Regions from separate parts of the Bradyrhizobium sp. CCGB12 genome, predicted to be linked through region 2. Evidence: predicted binding sites of a transcription regulator. Region 2 holds the regulator's gene; each other region holds the start of a gene.
What was found. Region 2 encodes HrcA, which represses chaperone genes, less so after heat shock. Its sites were predicted from a motif close to GTTAGCACTCNCNNNNNGNGAGTGCTAAC; they were not measured.

Region 1 (5,169 bases), 5.8 Mb from region 2:
TCGATCGTAGCTTGTCCCAGGCTGTCGTGGCGAAGGGCCATCGTCTCGTATTGGTTCTCGCGCTGAATTAGTCTCGCCGGGAGATTCCGGGGGATTGATTCATGGGCAACAGCGTAGGTCAACGTGCATTTCAAAAGGCGCGGCTTCAGAAACGACAAAAAGCCGAAGTCCTGCCAATGCTCGGGCACGCGCTCCAGCTGCATAAGATGGGGCTTCTCCCCGAGGCCCAGACTGCCTATCGGCAACTCCTGCAGCTTGCGCCCAACCAATTCATCGCGCTGCATATGCTCGGCACTTTGGAGTCTGATGCGAAAAACTATCAGCAAGCCGAGATTCTGCTGAACCGAGCGGTTGCCGTGGATTCGCGATCTGCCGAAGCTCATATGAGCCTGGGCGTCGCGCTCAACGGGCAACGACGCCACGAGGAGGCCCGCGAGAGCTATCGAAAGGCCCTCGCCTTGCGACCCGACTACGCCCTGGCCCTATCCAATCTCGGCAACGCGAACGTGGCCCTTGAACTTGTCCAGGATGCGCTCGAGAGCTACGACAAGGCGCTCGCCCTCGACGCAAGCCTTTCTGAAGCCCACAACGGCCGGGGTTGGGCACTCTGCCGTCGGCGCAACTATGATGAGGCTCTCGCAAGCTTGAACCGCGCGATATCGATCAAGCGTGACTATCCCGCGGCGCTGGCGAACCGCGCGGTCGCGTTGCGGGAACTTCAGCGTTTTGACGAAGCCCTGGCAGACGGCAATCGGGCAATCGCGCTGGCCCCCGACGACGCGAATGGGTGGCTCGCGCGGGCCAGTGTCTTGCTCGCAATCCAGCAGATTGCCCAGGCATCGCACGATTGCGAGCAGGCCCTCGCGATCGCTCCCGATTCCATTCAGGCTCACCTGGTGCTGGGCCTTTGCCTCGCCGGACTTGGCCGGGTCGACGAAGCCCTCGCCAGTTTCGACAGAGCCCTCGACATCCAGCCTGACCTCCAGAGCGCGATCTCCAACAAGATATTCACGCTCGATTTTGCGGGGGATGCCACCGTTGAGCGGCATCAGCAGGCGCGGCAGGTGTGGTGGGAGCGTGTCGGCGCGAAGATCGCGTCAGAAGCGTCGGGACCGCACGACAACAGCCGCGAGCCGGATCGCCGTCTGGTGCTTGGCTATGTCTCGTCGGATTTCAACGCGCATTCGGCCGCGTTGATTTTCAAGCCGGTCCTTCAACACCATGACCGGGCACAGTTCGAGATCGTGTGCTACGCCTGCTCGTCGAAAGTGGACGCTACGACCAGCGAATTTCGGGAGATCGCGGATCGCTGGCGCGACGCTTCGCAATGGACCGAGGATCGCCTCGCCGCCGAGATCCGCGCCGATGGCGTCGATATCCTGATCGATCTGTCCGGCCATACCAGGGGAAACCGCCTCGGCGTGTTTGCGCGCAAGCCGGCACCGATCCAGGTCCATGGCTGGGGCCACGGCACCGGCACCGGGCTGCCGACGATCGATTACCTGTTCTCGGACCCGGTCGCAATTCCTCACGAGGTTCGGCATCTGTTTGCGGAGACCGTTGTCGACCTGCCGTGCTTTGTGACGCTGGCGCCGTTGCCGGCCGGGATCGCGCGGGCGCAGGCGCCGGCGATCTCGAACGGCTTCGTCACATTCGGCGTCTTCAACCGCATCAGCAAGATTTCGGACGAGGCGGCGGAAGCCTGGTCCAGGGTTCTCGAGCGGGTGCCGGGTTCGCGACTGCTGATCAAGGATGTTGCGCTGGACGACCGGCTGGTCCGCGAGAATTTGCTGGCGCGGTTCGAGACTTGCGGATTGCCGGCCGAACGCGTCGATCTGCTCGGCGCCACCTTGCGAAGCGAGCATCTGGCGACGTTCAATCGCGTCGATATCTGCCTCGACCCGTTCCCGCAGAATGGCGGCGTCAGCACATGGGAAGCCCTGCAGATGGGCGTGCCGGTGGTCGCGAAACTCGGCAACAGCCTGCCCAGCCGTGCTGCCGGCGCCATCCTCACGGCGCTTGGCCTGCCGGACTGGGTCGCCGATAGCGAAGAGGCCTATGTCGAAATCGCAGTTGGCCGTGCGGCTGAGATCACCGACCTCGACAGATTGCGCCGCGAACTGCCCGGACAGATCGACGCTGCAGCCGCCAGCAACCCAGTCTCATACGGGCGAGCAGTGGACGACGCCTATCGCGCGATGTGGAAACGCTATTGCAACGGCGGCATCTGATCTCTGCTCAATGCAGCCGAAACACGCCATCCACGGCCCGCAGCTCGGCCGGCTTGATCAGCTTCGAATGCGCGACTGTGACCGAATGGAGCGGGCCGTCTAGCTTTTCCTGCCAGAACGCCAGGAAATCCTTCAACGCCGGAAATTTCGGAAACATGTCGTAGTTCTGCCAGACGTAAGTCTGGAGCAAAGAGGGATGATCGGGCATCCGATAGAGAATTTGCGCCGTCGTCAGCCCGTAACCCGCAAGCTGTTTCCGGAAATCATCGGAAACGCCCCCACTCCGCACGCCCATGCCAACCTCCTTTGCAGGAGCGCATTCAAGGGGCGGCCTGGTCGGTGTGCGCCTTACGAGCCACCCGGAATCGATGCGCTCACATGAGAGAAATGTGACGCAAACTGACAATCCATCTCAAGCCCAAAAGTTTAACAAGCTGTTGAAATTCAATGCATTAGCAGCAGATGGGACACCGTGCTAATACTGGCGCGGCCTCGGTTAACGATGGAAAAGAAATTCTGGCAGTCCGCGCTTCCGGGTGCTGATTTTTCTGCTAGAAGCCCTTGCCCCCGCAAAATTCCTGTCCTATTTCAACCTCGCCCGTGCTAGCACTCGCGGGCATCGATTGCTAACAATCTGAAAATATCAACTCGTGCAAATGGTTAGGAGGACTGCATGAAATTCCGTCCGCTTCACGACCGCGTCGTGGTCAAGCGCATCGACGCAGAAGAGAAGACCGCTGGCGGCATCATCATTCCCGACACTGCCAAGGAAAAGCCCTCACAGGGTGAAGTCGTCGCCGTTGGCCCGGGTGGCCGCGACGAAGCCGGCAAGCTGATCCCGATCGACCTGAAGGTCGGCGACCGCGTGCTGTTCGGCAAGTGGTCCGGCACCGAGGTCAAGATCGACGGCGTCGATCTCTTGATCATGAAGGAAAGCGACATCATGGGCGTCCTCGACGTCCCCGCTTCCAAGAAGAAGGCGGCCTAAGAGCCCCTCTTTCCCTCCAGTCACACATCTCAAGGAAAATTCCAGATGGCAGCCAAAGAAGTCAAATTCTCGGTTGAAGCGCGCGACAAGATGCTGCGCGGCGTCGACATCCTCGCCAATGCGGTGAAGGTCACGCTCGGTCCGAAGGGCCGCAACGTCGTGCTCGACAAGTCGTTCGGCGCTCCCCGCATCACCAAGGACGGCGTCACCGTCGCCAAGGAGATCGAGCTCGAGGACAAGTTCGAGAACATGGGCGCCCAGATGGTGCGCGAAGTCGCCTCCAAGTCCGCTGACGCGGCCGGCGACGGCACCACCACCGCGACCGTGCTCGCGGCCGCGATCGTGAAGGAAGGCGCCAAGTCGGTTGCCGCCGGCATGAACCCGATGGACCTCAAGCGCGGCATCGACCTCGCGGTCGAAGCCGTGGTTGCGGACCTCCAGAAGAACTCCAAGAAGGTCACCTCGAACGACGAGATCGCCCAGGTCGGTACCATCTCGGCCAACGGCGACGCCGAGATCGGCAAGTTCCTCTCCGACGCCATGAAGAAGGTCGGCAACGAGGGTGTCATCACCGTCGAGGAAGCCAAGTCGCTCGAGACCGAGCTCGACGTCGTCGAGGGCATGCAGTTCGACCGCGGCTACATCTCGCCGTACTTCGTCACCAACGCCGACAAGATGCGCGTTGAGATGGAGGACGCCTACATCCTCATCAACGAGAAGAAGCTCTCCTCGCTGAACGAGCTGCTGCCGTTGCTCGAGGCCGTGGTGCAAACCGGCAAGCCGCTGGTCATCGTCGCCGAGGACGTCGAAGGCGAAGCCCTCGCGACCCTCGTCGTGAACCGTCTGCGCGGCGGCCTCAAGGTTGCGGCCGTCAAGGCTCCGGGCTTCGGCGATCGCCGCAAGGCCATGCTGCAGGACATCGCGATCCTGACCGGCGGCCAGGCGATCTCGGAAGATCTCGGCATCAAGCTCGAGAACGTCACGCTCAACATGCTCGGTCGCGCCAAGAAGGTGATGATCGACAAGGAGAACACCACGATCGTCAACGGCGCCGGCAAGAAGGCCGACATCGAGGCGCGCGTGGCCCAGATCAAGGCGCAGATCGAGGAGACCACCTCGGACTACGATCGTGAGAAGCTCCAGGAGCGTCTCGCCAAGCTCGCGGGCGGCGTCGCGGTGATCCGCGTTGGCGGCGCCACCGAGGTCGAGGTGAAGGAGCGCAAGGATCGCGTTGATGACGCGATGCATGCGACCCGCGCGGCCGTGGAAGAAGGCATCGTTCCGGGCGGCGGCGTCGCCCTGCTCCGTGCCTCCGAGCAGCTCAAGGGCCTGCGCACCAAGAACGACGACCAGAAGACCGGCGTCGAGATCGTGCGCAAGGCGCTGTCGGCCCCCGCTCGCCAGATCGCGATCAACGCCGGTGAAGACGGCTCGGTGATCGTCGGCAAGATCCTGGAGAACAAGGCCTACAATTACGGCTTCGACTCCCAGACCGGCGAATATGCCGACCTCGTCAAGAAGGGCATCATCGACCCGACCAAGGTGGTCCGCACCGCGATCCAGAACGCTGCCTCGGTTGCGGCGCTCCTGATCACCACGGAAGCCATGGTCGCCGAGCTGCCCAAGAAGGGCGGCGCTGGCCCCGCGATGCCTCCGGGCGGCGGCATGGGCGGCATGGACTTCTGATCCAGCCGATCAGGCAAGCGACGAATGCGAAACCCCGGCAGCGATGCCGGGGTTTTTGTTTTTGATGATACACGCCAACGTGGTAGTCTGGGTCATTCCGAGGCGCGACGAAGTCGCGAGCCCGGAATCAATTGCACCACTTGCTCATGGCCTATTACGTCTACCTCCTCGCCAGCAAGAAATACGGCACGCTCTACATCGGCGTGACGAATGACATCATCCGCCGCATCCATGAACATAAGAGCAGAGTCGCCGCAGGTTTCA
Region 2 (5,169 bases):
GCCGCCAAATCCGCGACCACCGCATCCAGCACCGGAAAACCGCTGCTCGTCACGCGCAAGCGTCCCGTCGCATCGACCGTGATCGCGCCTTCCTCGCGCAGCAGCGCGATGCGGCCGGGGTCGAGCGGGCGGCCGGAGAGGGCGGTGTAGCGCTCGGGGTCGATGCCTTCGGCGAGGCGCAACCCCATCAGCAAGAATTCGTCGGCGCGCTCCTCGCTGTTGAGGAGATCGTCGGTGACGACGCCGTGGCCGTTGGTCTCGACGCGCAGCAGCCAGGCCTCGGGACGTTTCTCGGTGGCGGTGGCATGCCTGATACCGTCGATGTCGAGGCGGCCGTGCGCGCCGGGGCCGATGCCGGCATATTCGTCGCCGCGCCAGTAGACCAGATTGTGCCGGCACTCGGCCCCGCGCCGCGCGTGATTTGAGATTTCGTAGGCGGGCAGCCCGAGCTTGTCGCAGGTCTCCTGCGTGACGTCGTAGAGCGCACGCGCGGCGGCTTCGTCCGGTGTCTTCAATTTGCCGGCCTGGTGCAGGCCGAAGAACGGCGTGCCCTCTTCGATCGTCAATTGATAGAGCGACAGATGCTCGGCCGCTTCATCGATCGCGAGACGCAGCTCATCGGCCCACATCGCCGGCGTCTGGTCGGGACGGGCGTAGATCAGGTCGAACGAATAGCGCTTGAACGAGTGGCGTGCGATCGCGACCGCATCGAGTGCCTCGCGGGCGCTGTGCATCCGGCCGAGTGCTTTCAGCGAGACGTCATCGAGCGCCTGCACGCCGAGCGAGACGCGGTTGACGCCGGCGCTGCGGTAGCCGGCAAAGCGGGTGGCCTCAACGCTGGTGGGATTTGCCTCCAGCGTCACTTCGACGTCGCCGGCAACATGCCAATGCTTGCCGATCGCATCGAGCACCGCGCCGACGGTCGCGGGCTGCATCAGTGACGGCGTGCCGCCACCGAGGAAGATCGAGGTGACCTCGCGCCCGGGCGCGCGCTCGGCGGTCGTGGCGATCTCGCGCGCAAAAGCTGACGCAAACCGCGCCTCGTCGATCGCGGCGTGGCGGACGTGGCTGTTGAAGTCGCAATAGGGGCACTTCGACAGGCAGAACGGCCAGTGCACGTAGACGCCAAAGGCTTCCTTAGCGCGGCTCAAGGCAGATCTCCGCCAGTTTCACAAAGGCGCGGGCGCGGTGCGATAGGCCAAGGCCGAGCGGCGGCAGGCCGTGCTTCTCGATGCTGTCCATCTCGCCGAAAGTGCGGTTGTGGCCGTCGGGCAGGAACATCGGATCGTAGCCGAAGCCGGCATTGCCGCGCGGCGGCCAGACCAGCGTGCCGTCGACGCGCGCCTCGACCTCTTCGAGATGATCGTCGGGCCAGGCGACGCAGAGCGCGGAGACGAAGTGCGCCCCGCGCTTGTCCGGCGTGGTGGCGCCGCGCTCCTGCAACAGCCGCTCGATCTGTGCCATCGCTGCGCTGAAGTCCTTGGACGGGCCGGCCCAGCGCGCGCTGTAGATGCCGGGCGCGCCGTCTAGCGCGTCGACCACGATGCCGGAATCATCGGCGAAGGAAGCAAGCCTGGTCGCCTGCGCCGCCGCGATCGCCTTGATCGCGGCATTGCTGCGGAAATCGCTGCCGGTCTCTTCGGGCTCGGGAAGGCCAAGCTCGCCGGCCGACACCGCCGCGATGCCGTACGGTGCAAGCAGCTCCCGCATCTCGGCGAGCTTGCCGGGATTGTGGGTGGCGATGACGAGCTTGTCCGTGATTCGGCGGTGCATGGCCTATAGACTACGCTACCGCCAGTTTCTGCAAGTCCACGAGACGCGCGACGCCCTTGCGCGCCAGCGCCATCAGCGCCAGGAACTCGGTTTCCGTGAATGGCTCGCGTTCCGCGGTGCCCTGCACCTCGATGATGCGGCCGTCGCCCGTCATGACGAAATTGGCGTCGGTCTCGGCCTCCGAATCCTCGGCATAGTCGAGATCGAGCACGGGCGTGCCGTTGTAGATGCCGCAGGAGATCGCGGCGACGTTGTCGCGCAGCACGTTGGCCTTGACCATGTTGCGCGCCTTCATCCAGGCGATGCAGTCGGCAAGCGCGACCCAGGCACCGGTGATCGAGGCCGTGCGGGTGCCGCCGTCAGCCTGGAGCACGTCGCAATCGACCGTGATCTGGCGCTCGCCGAGCGCTTCGAGATCGACGATGGTGCGAAGCGAGCGGCCGATCAGGCGCTGGATCTCGACGGTACGGCCGCTTTGCTTGCCGGCGGAGGCCTCGCGGCGGGTGCGTTCCGAGGTCGCGCGCGGCAGCATGCCGTATTCGGCGGTGACCCAGCCGCGGCCCTGGCCCTTCAGCCACGGCGGCAGGCGGTCTTCCAGCGTGGCGGTAACCAGGACATGGGTGTCGCCGAATTTCACCAGGCAGGAGCCTTCCGCATATTTGACGACGCCGCGCTCCAGCGTCACGGGGCGCAATTCGTCGGGCGCACGGCGGCTTGGCCGCATGGGAAATCCTCCAAAACTCTCGGAAAAAGGCTGTTCGCGGTGCTTGTAGGTGGGGTGAGGGTGGGCGGCAAGGTTTTTTCACCCCTGATGCCGAGCGCGCAAACGCCACGCTTGTCAGAAGCGCCCGGGATGGACAAATTATGAGCGTCTGAGAGGAGTTACCGTCTGTGGCCCAACACGATCCGATCCATCTGATCGCGCCACGCGCAGGCCTTGCTCAGCTCAACGAGCGTTCCCGCGATATCTTTCGTCAAATTGTCGAAAGCTATCTGGCGACCGGTGAACCTGTAGGCTCACGCAATATTTCGCGGCTGATCGCCTTGCCGCTTTCGCCGGCCTCGGTCCGCAACGTCATGGCGGATCTGGAACAATTGGGCCTGATCTACGCCCCACACACCTCGGCCGGCCGTTTGCCGACGGAACTCGGCCTTCGCTTCTTCGTCGACGCCCTGATGCAGGTCGGCGACCTCAACGAGGCCGAACGGCAGTCGATCCAGAGCCAGCTGGCGTCCGTCGGCCAGGCGCAGTCGGTCGAGGCGGCGTTGGACCAGGCCTTGACGCGGCTGTCGGGCCTGACCCGCGCCGCCGCCGTCGTGCTGACGCCGAAATCCAATGCGCGGCTGAAGCACATCGAGTTCGTCCGGCTGGAACCGGAGAAGGCGCTGGTGATCCTGGTCGGCGAGGACGGCCAGGTCGAAAACCGCGTGTTGACGCTGCCGCCCGGAGTTCCCTCCTCGGCGATCACCGAGGCCGGCAATTTCCTCAATGCGCGCATCCGCGGCCGCACCCTGGCCGAGGCGCGGCTCGAGCTCGAGACCGCGCTCGGGCAAGCCCGCGCCGAGCTCGACCAGCTGACGCAGAAGGTGATCTCGGCCGGCATCGCAAGCTGGTCCGGCGGCGAGAACGAGGACCGGCAGCTCATCGTCCGCGGCCACGCCAATCTGCTCGAGGATCTGCACGCGCTGGAGGATCTGGAGCGGGTGCGCCTGCTGTTCGAGGACCTCGAAACCAAGCGCGGCGTGATTGACCTGCTCGGCCGCGCCGAAACCGCGGAAGGCGTGCGCATCTTCATCGGTTCGGAGAACAAGCTGTTTTCCTTGTCGGGCTCCTCCACCATCATCTCGCCCTATCGGGATGCCGCCGGCCATATCGTCGGCGTTTTGGGCGTGATCGGTCCGACGCGGCTGAATTATGCCCGTGTGATCCCCACGGTGGACTACGCCGCCCGCATCGTCAGCCGCCTTCTGGGGGGCTGACCGGCGTTTCCGCCGATCACGGGCGCTTGATTTTCGGACGCTTAGGCACGATATCCGGGCCAACAATCCCTGGAAACGAGTTCGAGATTAGAGCCGATGACCGATCGAGACCGGCAACCCGAAGACACGACCGCGCCGACGCCCGAGCCCGTGGTGTCAAAGCCCTACATCATGCCCGACGATCCCGAGCCGGGCTCGGTCGAAACGTTGCAGAAGGAAGCCGCTGAAGCGCGCGACCGCATGCTGCGGACGCTGGCCGAGATGGAGAATCTGCGCAAGCGCACCGCCAAGGAGGTCGCCGACTCCAAGCTCTACGGCGTCACCGGCTTTGCCCGCGACGTGCTCGACATCGCCGACAACCTTCAGCGCGCGCTCGATGCCGTTCCGGCCGAGGCGCGTGCCGCCGCCGATCCCGGCCTGATCGCGCTGATCGAGGGCGTCGAGCTCACCGAGCGCTCGCTGCTCAACGCGCTGGAAAAGCACGGCGTGAAGAAGTTCGATCCCCAGGGCCAGAAGTTCGACCCGAACTTCCAGCAGGCGATGTTCGAAGTGCCCGATGCGTCGGTGCCGTCGGGCACCGTGGTGCAGGTCGTGCAGGCCGGCTACACCATCGGCGAGCGCGTGCTGCGCCCGGCGCTGGTCGGTGTCGCCAAGGGCGGCGCGAAGGCCGCGCCTGCGGCGAACAGCAACGAGTCGAGCGGCGCAGCGAACTGATCGATCCTCATGGTGAGGAGGCGCCGTAGCGCCGAACCATGCAGGCTCGGCAGCATCAGCTCGGCCTTCATCCTTCTAGACGCGCGCGAAGAAGCGCGCTCCTCAGGACGAGGGTTTGGCAGGTGTTTCGCGCCGACTACGCGCTCACCGCGATATCACCCGACTGAATCCGCTTCACGCCGGCCTTGGCCATATCGGCCCAGGCCTTTGCCAGCGAGCCCTGCGTGTCGATGCCGCGGCAGGCGTCTTCCACCACGTAGACCTCGAAGCCCGCCTTGCGCGCATCGAGCGCGGTCCAGGCGACGCAGAAATCGGTCGCGAGACCCGCAACGAAGACGCGCTTGATCTTGCGGCCCTTCAAGTAGCCGGCAAGGCCCGTCGAAGTCTTGCCGTCGGCTTCGAGGAAGGCCGAATAGCTGTCGACGTTCTTGTGAAAACCCTTGCGGATGATGAGCTCGGCGTGCGGGATCGCAAGGTCCTTCGACAGCGCCGCGCCTTCGGTGCCCTGCACGCAATGGTCCGGCCACAGCACCTGTTTGCCGTAAGGGAGATCGACGGTCTCGAACGGTTTCTTGCCGGCGTGTGTTGACGCAAACGAGACATGGCCCTGCGTGTGCCAATCCTGCGTCATCACCACGTTCGAAAACGCTTTCGAGATCTTGTTGATGACGGGCACCACCTGATCGCCTTCCTTCACCGCGA
Region 3 (5,169 bases), 1.9 Mb from region 2:
ACGAAAGACCACCACCCAGTACATGCGCATCCGTTTAGCTCGGTCAGTAAGCGCCGGTGCAGATGGTGATTCTGCAGTTGGCGGACGATCGCTGGCTTGCTTTGCTCCTAGCGCCGTCCAACCTCTGGCCAATAGTGCTGTTAGCCGGCTCCGCGTACGGTTGCCGATTGCGCAGAGGCGATAGGACGATGCGACATTTTCGCTTGGCGGTTCTCATTGCGCCTGGATACGCTCAGTTCGTAATCATTCCAGTGAGATTCGCATTGCCTGCGATGCTGCTTGTTCCACGACCGCAAGCCCGGGATCTCTTAGGGCGCTCGGGTTGATCCGAGGTTCCAGCGCCACGGCAGCTGCTGATCGTCATATCCGGGAGCACTAGCGCACCAGAACCGCGATGTGGACAAGAGCTCTGCGCCGAAGAGAAGACCCCGGCATTTGCTGCCGGGGTCCCATTTTGAGATAGCTGGTCAGAAGTCCATGCCGCCCATGCCCCCCATGCCGCCGCCCGGCGGCATGGCGGGGATGGCCCCGTTCTTCTTCGGCAGCTCGGCGACCATGGCTTCCGTGGTGATCAGGAGCGCGGCAACCGAGGCAGCGTTCTGGATCGCGGTGCGCACGACCTTAGTCGGATCAATGATGCCCTTCGTAACCAAATTGCCATACTCGCCGGTTTGCGAGTCGAAACCGTAGGCGTATTGCTCTTTCTCCAGGATCTTGCCAACGATCACCGAGCCGTCTTCACCGGCGTTGATCGCGATCTGGCGAGCGGGAGCCGACAGCGCCTTGCGCACGATCTCGACGCCGGTCTTCTGGTCCTCGTTCTTGGTGCGCAGGCCCTTGAGCTGCTCGGAGGCACGGAGCAGGGCGACGCCGCCGCCCGGGACAATGCCTTCTTCCACGGCCGCGCGGGTCGCATGCATCGCGTCATCAACGCGATCCTTGCGCTCCTTCACCTCGACCTCGGTCGCGCCGCCGACGCGGATCACCGCGACGCCGCCCGCGAGCTTGGCGAGACGCTCCTGGAGCTTCTCACGGTCGTAGTCCGAGGTGGTTTCCTCGATCTGCGCCTTGATCTGGGCCACGCGCGCCTCGATGTCGGCCTTCTTGCCGGCGCCGTTGACGATCGTGGTGTTCTCCTTGTCGATCATCACCTTCTTGGCGCGGCCGAGCATGTTGAGCGTGACGTTCTCGAGCTTGATGCCGAGATCTTCCGAGATCGCCTGGCCGCCGGTCAGGATCGCGATGTCCTGCAGCATGGCCTTGCGGCGATCGCCGAAGCCCGGAGCCTTGACGGCCGCAACCTTGAGGCCGCCGCGCAGACGGTTCACGACGAGGGTCGCGAGGGCTTCGCCTTCGACGTCCTCGGCGACGATGACCAGCGGCTTGCCGGTTTGCACCACGGCCTCGAGCAACGGCAGCAGCTCGTTCAGCGAGGAGAGCTTCTTCTCGTTGATGAGGATGTAGGCGTCCTCCATCTCAACGCGCATCTTGTCGGCGTTGGTGACGAAGTACGGCGAGATGTAGCCGCGGTCGAACTGCATGCCCTCGACGACGTCGAGCTCGGTCTCGAGCGACTTGGCTTCCTCGACGGTGATGACACCCTCGTTGCCGACCTTCTTCATGGCGTCGGAGAGGAACTTGCCGATCTCGGCGTCGCCATTGGCGGAGATGGTGCCGACCTGGGCGATCTCGTCGTTGGACGTGACCTTCTTGGAGTTATTCTGGAGGTCCGCAACCACGGCCTCGACAGCGAGGTCGATACCGCGCTTGAGGTCCATCGGGTTCATGCCGGCGGCGACCGACTTGGCGCCCTCGCGGACAATCGCAGCAGCGAGCACCGTGGCGGTGGTGGTGCCGTCACCAGCCGCGTCAGCGGACTTGGAAGCGACTTCGCGCACCATCTGGGCGCCCATGTTCTCGAACTTGTCGTCGAGCTCGATCTCCTTGGCGACGGTGACGCCGTCCTTGGTGATGCGGGGAGCGCCGAACGACTTGTCGAGCACGACGTTGCGGCCCTTCGGGCCGAGGGTGACCTTCACGGCATTGGCGAGGATGTCCACGCCGCGCAGCATCTTGTCGCGGGCGTCCACGCCGAACTTAACTTCTTTGGCAGACATGTGAGTTTTCCTGAGTGTTTTACTTGGTCTCACCCATGTCGGCGCGCGGCATGCGCTCCTCAGGATGAGTCCTGCGAGCGGTGATTTAGGCGGCCTTCTTCTTGGCGAACGGATCCGTGAGAACGCCCAAGATGTCGCTCTCCTTCATGATCAACAGCTCCTCACCGTCGATCTTGACCTCAGTGCCTGACCACTTCCCGAACAGGATGCGATCGCCGACCTGGACGTCGATCGGGACCAGCTTGCCGGACTCATCGCGGCCACCCGGGCCCACGGCGATGACTTCGCCCTGTGAAGGCTTTTCCTTCGCAGTGTCCGGAATGATAATGCCGCCAGCGGTCTTTTCTTCTGCGTCGATGCGCTTGACCACGACGCGGTCGTGAAGCGGACGGAATTCCATGCAGATCTCTCCTAAGCATTTACACAAATTGAGGATTTCCCGATTGTTAGCAATCGGAGCCAGTGAGTGCCAATCTTGGCGCACCTGAGATAGGACTGATTTGTTGGGGAACAAGTGCTTGTAGGAGGAAAATCCTGACTCACCGCGATGCTGTAGTCCGCTCCGGGCCAGATCACCTCGCGAGCTTGCGGCCGAGTGCCCGACGCTATTCTCAGTGAGCTCTGTCTCTCGACCCAATATCGCTTTCCAATTCGAACTCTTTCCGCCTTGCCTTGCAACCATGATCTCAAAGCGAATGGTAAAGCAGTGCCGGTCTGGCGTAGTTTCGAATGATCAGGTGAGTCGCCCTGGCGCGAGCGAGCGGTTTGGGCATTCTGCGCCGAGATTGGGGTTGCCCTTCTTGGATCGATGATCCGCTAGCCCTCGCACCCGATCCGCTAGGTTCGCGCCAGAATGCCTCTGCCCGCATTGCGGCGGACTGGCGCTGGAGCAAATCGACAGCAGCGTATTTCCTCTCACAATAGCCCCCTTCATACGATCGCGCCGGGTAGCGCCCACAAGCGGAAAGCGGCTCCCCTTGAGTTGCCGTCGCGCCGCCCGTGCGGATTCGGCCTCGGAATAAATCGGCTGAAAACCTTCTTGGATTGCTACCTCGATCAGAGGCGCGAAGATCGCAGCGGCAACTCGGAGGTCGTACTTGACGGAGAGATAGTGGGGCTTGGCATCGCAAGCGCTGTTCTGCCAAGCTACGCCCATCTGAATGGTGCCGCAAAAATGCGACAGGGTGTGCTCGAGCTTGCCAAGTTGAGCGAGCGCCACGTCTCAGCGCTTAGGTCACGGCGACGAGAAAGCCGAATGTCGGGCCAAGTTCGCCCTCGGCCTTCGCCGAGCTGTATGCCCGCATCAAAACGCGGCAATGTTCTTTCAGCGCCTCCTGCTCGGCATTGGAGGCGACTTCCTTCTGCTGCCAGCTTGGGCGTAGCGCTTGAAGTAAACTGCGCTTCGCCGCGTGCGAATGATGCCCTCTGCTCGAAAGGGGAGCGATGGGAAACTCTCGGCAAAAGGGCGCAAAGTTTTAAGCCCAAGGCGGATTGGCCGGTCCATTCCAGCTTTGGCTTCCGCCTCCTTAGCCCAGCCGAGCACGACGACGAGACTTCTACGAGGGTGGCGCAGGTCCAGCGCAAAGCTGAGCGAGACCACATCACGTTTCTTCCAGCTACGGTCAATCACCGCATATCATTGCCGGCACGGAAGGTGAGGGCACACGCGCTGAGCGCATCGCGTTGGACTGTTGACCGGCCGGGCATGCGCAGACCGCCAATGAGCCTGTTCCGCTTCATGGCATCGAGACGTGACCTGCCGTTCGACCGGAATAAGTATTCGGCATCAGGCATGGGTGCGAAGCTCTTGGCTCTCCACTGTGGATACAACTTAGAAATTTGACAAAGAGCTGCGCCCCAGACGCGATAAGTGCCTCGCCTGGCGATAAACGTTAGTATAGTCTTTTCAACCCTTCCCATATCAGCTGTTTATCTTCGTACGATTGAGCTCACCTTCGACTTTGTCTCACGTCTGCTAGGGGCCGCGGGGGGCCAATTGGAGTGTTAAAAGCTCCGGATCCTGTCATATGGATCGAATTCGATAGGTCTTAGACGATGAGCAAGCGACATCCTTCCCACAAGATGCTGCGCAAGGGGTCAATGCTGATAGAACCGCAGCGCTGCCGTTACTTTGTTCGAGCGACGACGACGCCGATGGCCGCTCAGCTTGTGCACGCTTAGGAGGACACATGGTCGACATTACTAATCATTCGCCCGCAGTATGCTTTCTCCTCGGCCTTCCGCGCTCCGGGACGACACTCCTCGCCCATTTGCTGCAGCAACATCCGGATATCACAGCTCCCCCTGAGCCCTGGCTGATGCTGGCACTAAACGAATTGGGCAGGGTAGACCACCGTCACCCGGCAGGCGCATCAATGATCAAGACCGCGACCTCTGAATTCTTGGCTCGTATAGATCGTACGATCGTCAGCCGCGCTTTTGCCAATGCGGCGTACGGCCAATACTTGGCAGCGGCGCGCAAGCGTATCGTCATAGATAAGACGCCGCGCTATTGGATGGTACTTGAGTTTCTGGAAACTCTCTATCCAAAGGCACCACACATCCTTCTGATGCGCAATCCCTATGCTATTGCCGCCTCCCTGAAATCGACGTGGGGGATCCCTCTCCAAGCAGAACCCTCCTATTCCATCAGCATATCGTCTCTCGCCGATCTCCTGATCCGTTTACCCGACAGCATTGCATCTGCGCTTGCTGATCTGGTCCTGGGTCTTCCTAAACTTGCAGCGCACCGGGCTCGACCGCACACCCAGCTAGTGCAGTACGAGCGCCTTGTCGCGCAACCCGAGGCGGAAGTCTGCCGCGTGATCGCCGGCCTCGGTTGTGATCCAACAATCTCCGCGCCAGCCACGACTGAGGAAACCGAGTATCTTCAATCAAGTAGCTTCGGAGATCGGAAGATCCTGGATAGACAGGCGGTTGATGAACGCTCTGTCCAAACCTGGCAAAAACAACTGAGCATCGAAGAGATGCAAACAGTTACCGATCTAATCGGCGCCGATCTGTTGGTGGAGCTCGGATATGAGCAAGAACT
Region 4 (5,169 bases), 880 kb from region 2:
CGAAGAGGCAACCCCGATGCATAGCGAGATCATGGCCGAGCTGCGTGCGATCCGCGCACAGATGGCCAAGGGCACCGTGCCCTTGTCCGGCAGCGCAGCCATGGCGGCGATCGACGCCTCCACCGCCCATGAGCTCTCCGAAGCTCGCACCATGCTCGAGACCTACCGGGCGCAGATCGAGCAGTGCGAGAAGCTGAAGGTCGAACTCGACCTCATCCACGACGCCATCGACCGCACCAAGCGCGAGATCGCGACGCTGCACGGCAAGAGCTTCGATGGCGGCGAAATGGCCAAGGTCAATGGCGAGCTCGGCGCGGTCGTCGGCGGCACCGAGCAGGCGACGCAGCAGATCCTCGAAGCCGCCGAGTCGATCGACCAGGCGGCGAGCGCGATGTCCAAGGTGCAATCGGCCGATCAGCAGAAGCGGCTCGCCGACGACATCCAGGAACGCGTCATCTCGATCTTCGAAGCCTGCAACTTCCAGGACCTGACCGGCCAGCGCATCAGCAAGGTCATGACCACGATGAAGTTCATCGAGCAGCACATCAATGCGATGATGGAAATCTGGGGCGGCGTCGACGCCATCAAGGCCCACGTGCCGGCGCCTGTCGACGGCCGCAGCGAGGACGAGAAGCTTCTCAACGGCCCGAAGCTCGCCGGCGACGTCGGCCACGCCTCGCAGGACGACATCGACGCGCTGTTCGACTGATCGGACGCGAGATCACGGAAAAGCAAAACGCCGGCATGAGCCGGCGTTTTTTGTTTGGGGCGTCATTGCGAGGAGCGAAGCGACGAAGCAATCCAGGCTGCCTCCGCGGAAACAGTCTGGATTGCTTCGCTTCGCTCGCAATGACGCCTCGCTAGGCCGGAACCCCGATCACGCCCGCGGCGCGCAGCGGACGTAGACCATGTTGCCGTAGCGGGTGGCGGCGTCCTTGTCGATGAAGCGGGTGATCAGCACGCGGCCGTCGAAGGAGACGATCTCACGGTCCTGATCGCCGGGAGTGGGACCGGCGGGGCCGATGTAGTTCTTGCCGCTGGGCGAGCCCTTGAGCCGCAATTCCTGCGGGGTCGCCTGGTCGGCCAGATGCATGATCACGCCGCCGGAGGAACCGGCGGTGATCACATAGGGATTCTTGCACTGGGCCCTCGCCGCGGCTTCGGTGCGGGCACGGTCGGCCGGGTTCTGGAACGAGGCGAGACCCCAGCGTCCCACGATCTCGTCGGCGCGGATCGTCGCAGGCATTTCCGGACCCGTGCCGGGTTCGGCCTCGGGCGGCGGCGAAGACGACGAGAAGGACGGCAGGCTCATGCCGCCGCCGCAGGCGCCCAGCAATAGCGCCAAGCAAGAGGCAGCCGCCAGATTGGCGACCGTGCGCGCGTGAGCTGAACTGATCATGGCATTCCCCCGAACAAGACCATGGCCGCACCCCTCCCGCAGCCAAGCGCAAAACCGCCGCCGGGGCAATGACGTCGTTTGATACGCCGGCGCCCCGAACGAGTTTCCAATCATCCTATATCCGCCTCACCAATCGCTTAACCACCTTTGCTTGACAGGATCGCGGCCAAGCCATATTTCCGGGCCCACTATTAGCACTCGGAAAGCCCGATTGCTAAGCGCGCCGTCCGATCCTCGAAGAGGGTGGACGGAAGCGCCGCCCCACCCACTTCCACTACTTCCAAAGCGAGCCTCCAAAGGGAAACGTCATGGCTAAATCCAAATTTCGTCCGCTGCATGACCGTGTCGTGGTCAAACGTATCGACGCCGAGGAAAAGACCAAGGGCGGCATCATCATTCCGGACACCGCCAAGGAAAAGCCGTCCCAGGGCGAAATCGTCGCCGTCGGCCCCGGCGGCCGCGACGAGACCGGCAAGCTGATCCCGATCGACCTCAAGGTCGGCGACCGCGTGCTGTTCGGCAAGTGGTCGGGCACCGAGGTCAAGATCGACAACGAAGAGCTCCTGATCATGAAGGAGTCGGACATCATGGGCGTTCTGGCCTAAGGCCACCCGCCTGAACGGCCGCTGAATGTCTCATCGTCATGCCCGGGCTGAAGCGCGAAGCGCGTCTTCGCGATAGGCGACCCGGGCATCCATCTTTTTCGCAGGGTGATGGATTGCCGGGTCAGGCCCGGCAATGACGGAGAGAGAAGCGCGGCAGACACATCACGAAACACGAGGAATAGCAAAAATGGCTGCCAAAGACGTCAAGTTTTCCGGAGACGCGCGCGATCGCATGCTGCGCGGCGTCGACGTTCTCGCCAACGCCGTCAAGGTGACGCTGGGCCCGAAGGGCCGCAACGTCGTCATCGAGAAGAGCTTCGGCGCACCCCGCATCACCAAGGACGGCGTCACCGTCGCCAAGGAGATCGAGCTCGAGGACAAGTTCGAGAACATGGGCGCCCAGATGGTGCGTGAGGTCGCCTCCAAGACCAACGACCTCGCCGGCGACGGCACCACCACCGCGACCGTGCTGGCCCAGGCCATCGTGCGCGAAGGCGCCAAGGCGGTTGCCGCCGGCATGAACCCGATGGACCTCAAGCGCGGCATCGACAGCGCGGTTGCGGCCGTCATCAAGGACATCGAGAAGCGCGCCAAACCGGTCGCCTCTTCCTCCGAGGTCGCCCAGGTCGGCACCATCTCGGCCAACGGCGATACCGCCATCGGCAAGATGATCGCCCAGGCGATGCAGAAGGTCGGCAACGAGGGCGTCATCACCGTCGAGGAGAACAAGTCGCTCGACACCGAGGTCGACATCGTCGAGGGCATGAAGTTCGACCGCGGCTATCTGTCGCCCTACTTCGTCACCAACGCCGAGAAGATGACCGCCGAGCTCGAGGACGCCTACATCCTGCTGCACGAGAAGAAGCTCTCGGGCCTGCAGGCCATGCTGCCGGTGCTCGAAGCCGTGGTGCAGTCGGGCAAGCCGCTCGTCATCATCGCCGAGGACGTCGAAGGGGAGGCGCTGGCCACCCTGGTCGTCAACCGCCTGCGCGGCGGCCTCAAGGTCGCGGCCGTCAAGGCGCCGGGCTTCGGTGACCGCCGCAAGGCCATGCTCGAGGACATCGCGATCCTCACCGGTGGCCAGCTCATCTCCGAGGACCTCGGCATGAAGCTCGAGAACGTCACGGTGAAGATGCTCGGTCGCGCCAAGAAGGTCGTGATCGACAAGGAGAACACCACGATCGTCAACGGTGCCGGCAAAAAGCCCGACATCGAGGCCCGCGTCGGCCAGATCAAGGCCCAGATCGAGGAGACCACCTCGGACTACGACCGCGAGAAGCTCCAGGAGCGCCTTGCCAAGCTGGCCGGCGGCGTCGCGGTGATCCGCGTGGGCGGCGCCACCGAGATCGAGGTCAAGGAGAAGAAGGACCGCGTCGAGGACGCGCTCAACGCCACCCGCGCCGCGGTACAGGAAGGCATCGTCCCGGGCGGCGGCGTCGCGCTGCTCCGCGCCAAGAAGGCGGTGGGCCGTCTCACCAACGCCAATGACGACGTCCAGGCCGGCATCAACATCGTGCTGAAGGCGCTGGAGGCCCCGATCCGCCAGATCTCCGAGAACGCCGGCGTGGAAGGCTCGATCGTGGTCGGCAAGATCCTGGAGAACAAGTCCGAGACCTTTGGCTTCGACGCCCAGAACGAGGACTATGTCGACATGGTCGAGAAGGGCATCATCGATCCCGCCAAGGTGGTGCGCACCGCGCTCCAGGACGCCTCCTCCGTGGCCGGCCTGCTGGTCACCACCGAGGCCATGGTCGCCGAGATGCCGAAGAAGGAAGCCCCGCCCGCCATGCCCGCGGGCGGCGGCATGGGCGGCTTCTAAGGCCCTCTTCTTCCATTACAGCGCTGTGAAGGCCGCCTCCGGGCGGCCTTCTTTTTTGCCGACCCTGCCCCCGCGCTTTCCGATTCAACCGGCGGCCAAAACCCACTACGGTGGCGCCGATTCTCAAGCGCGTTGGCATCAAGACGAATCGTGATCGCGCTTTGGGTTGTTGTTTGGGCGTGATCTTTTCCGGATCATGCCCCTTGCTCGAGGATTTCGTCGATGCGCGCGCACCTGGTTTGCCCGACAGCTCTTTTGGCGGCCTTGCTCGCCGTTTCGCCCGAGGTCGCCTCGGCCCAGATGAAGCTGTCGCCGAAGGCCACGGCGCCCGGCGGCGCCGAGACGCGCTATTTCACCTCGATCGACGGGCTGATGGACGGCAATGCCGACGCGATCCTGAAGGAGACGCGCCAGGGCAAGACGGTCACGGCGGCCGTGCTCGACGTCTGCTATCCCGTCGCGAAGAATTCCGACCGCAAGGACCGCTTCGTCGTCAATCTCCAGGTCGCGGGCCAGAACCTGACGGGCACGACCCAGAGCCTCGGAGCGAAGGCGCCTGTGAGCGTCAAGCTGCTGCGCAAGCAGGCCGGCGACATGTTCGAATTCCGCGGCCAGATCGCCATCGGCCAAGCCGTGACCGAGGTCGCCTCGGCTGACAATTCCGATCTCAGCGAGAAGGAATTTCTGGACAACCAGACCTCCGACGACGGCATCACGCCGCAGCCCAAGGATTTCACCGACGTCTCGCCGGAGGCGATCGCGGTCAAGGTCAAGCTCGACGCCGCGACCGACTTCCTGAAGAGCCTGAAGGGCCAGGAGGTCGAGGTGACGCTGGCCAGCCTCAATGTCGGCTGCGACGCGCTGCGCGCCGGCGAGCAGACCATCAACATGTCGGTCGATCCGGAGCGCGCGGGAGCGCTGCTGGCGAAGTTCAAGGCGATGCCCGGCGTCACCGCCGCGGGCTGGACCGCGGGCATGACCGAGATGGACCGCACCATCCGCTTCCCCGCCGCCGACTGGCGCGACGGCGACAAGATCAACCGCGACAAGCTCGCGGCCGCGGTTGCAGGCGTGCTGAGCAGGACGCTCGCGGCAAAGCCGGTGTCGCAGAGCTTCAATCCCGCCACCGGCAAGCTCAGGCTCGTCTTCAAACGGCCGAACCAGGATTTCCCGGCGCTCGATCTCATCGACACGATCGAGGTCGCAGGGCTCGTCGCGCCCGACAAGCCCGGCACGACCGACAAGCTCATGATCTGGATCGGCAGCCCCGCGACGACCACGGCCGACGAAAGCAGCGGCGCCAAGCTCAATCTGTCGGATGACGCGAGCCCGGACGAAGAAGGCGA

Region 1: NLM27_RS07740 (co-chaperone GroES) is a predicted target of HrcA. The motif match lies at 2,834-2,862, and genes of this name have one in related genera.
Region 3: groES (co-chaperone GroES) is a predicted target of HrcA. The motif match lies at 2,563-2,591, and genes of this name have one in related genera.
Region 4: groES (co-chaperone GroES) is a predicted target of HrcA. The motif match lies at 1,590-1,618, and genes of this name have one in related genera.

What each region holds. Positions count from the first base shown of each region.
Region 1 covers NZ_JANADO010000001.1:1,650,517-1,655,685, reverse strand. The annotation lists gene NLM27_RS07750 (tetratricopeptide repeat protein) at 102-2,231, shown strand; gene NLM27_RS07745 (usg protein) at 2,239-2,526, opposite strand; gene NLM27_RS07740 (co-chaperone GroES) at 2,905-3,219, shown strand; gene groL (chaperonin GroEL) at 3,265-4,905, shown strand; gene NLM27_RS07730 (GIY-YIG nuclease family protein) at 5,052-5,169, shown strand, end outside.
Region 2 covers NZ_JANADO010000001.1:7,425,645-7,430,813, forward strand. The annotation lists gene hemW (radical SAM family heme chaperone HemW) at 1-1,151, opposite strand, end outside; gene rdgB (RdgB/HAM1 family non-canonical purine NTP pyrophosphatase) at 1,138-1,773, opposite strand; gene rph (ribonuclease PH) at 1,784-2,497, opposite strand; gene hrcA (heat-inducible transcriptional repressor HrcA) at 2,665-3,753, shown strand; gene grpE (nucleotide exchange factor GrpE) at 3,850-4,467, shown strand; gene pncA (bifunctional nicotinamidase/pyrazinamidase) at 4,604-5,169, opposite strand, start outside.
Region 3 covers NZ_JANADO010000001.1:5,476,813-5,481,981, reverse strand. The annotation lists gene groL (chaperonin GroEL) at 468-2,117, opposite strand; gene groES (co-chaperone GroES) at 2,203-2,517, opposite strand; gene NLM27_RS25355 (sulfotransferase) at 4,307-5,169, shown strand, end outside.
Region 4 covers NZ_JANADO010000001.1:8,303,171-8,308,339, reverse strand. The annotation lists gene NLM27_RS38135 (protein phosphatase CheZ) at 1-709, shown strand, start outside; gene NLM27_RS38130 (hypothetical protein) at 878-1,399, opposite strand; gene groES (co-chaperone GroES) at 1,708-2,004, shown strand; gene groL (chaperonin GroEL) at 2,192-3,823, shown strand; gene NLM27_RS38115 (hypothetical protein) at 4,046-5,169, shown strand, end outside.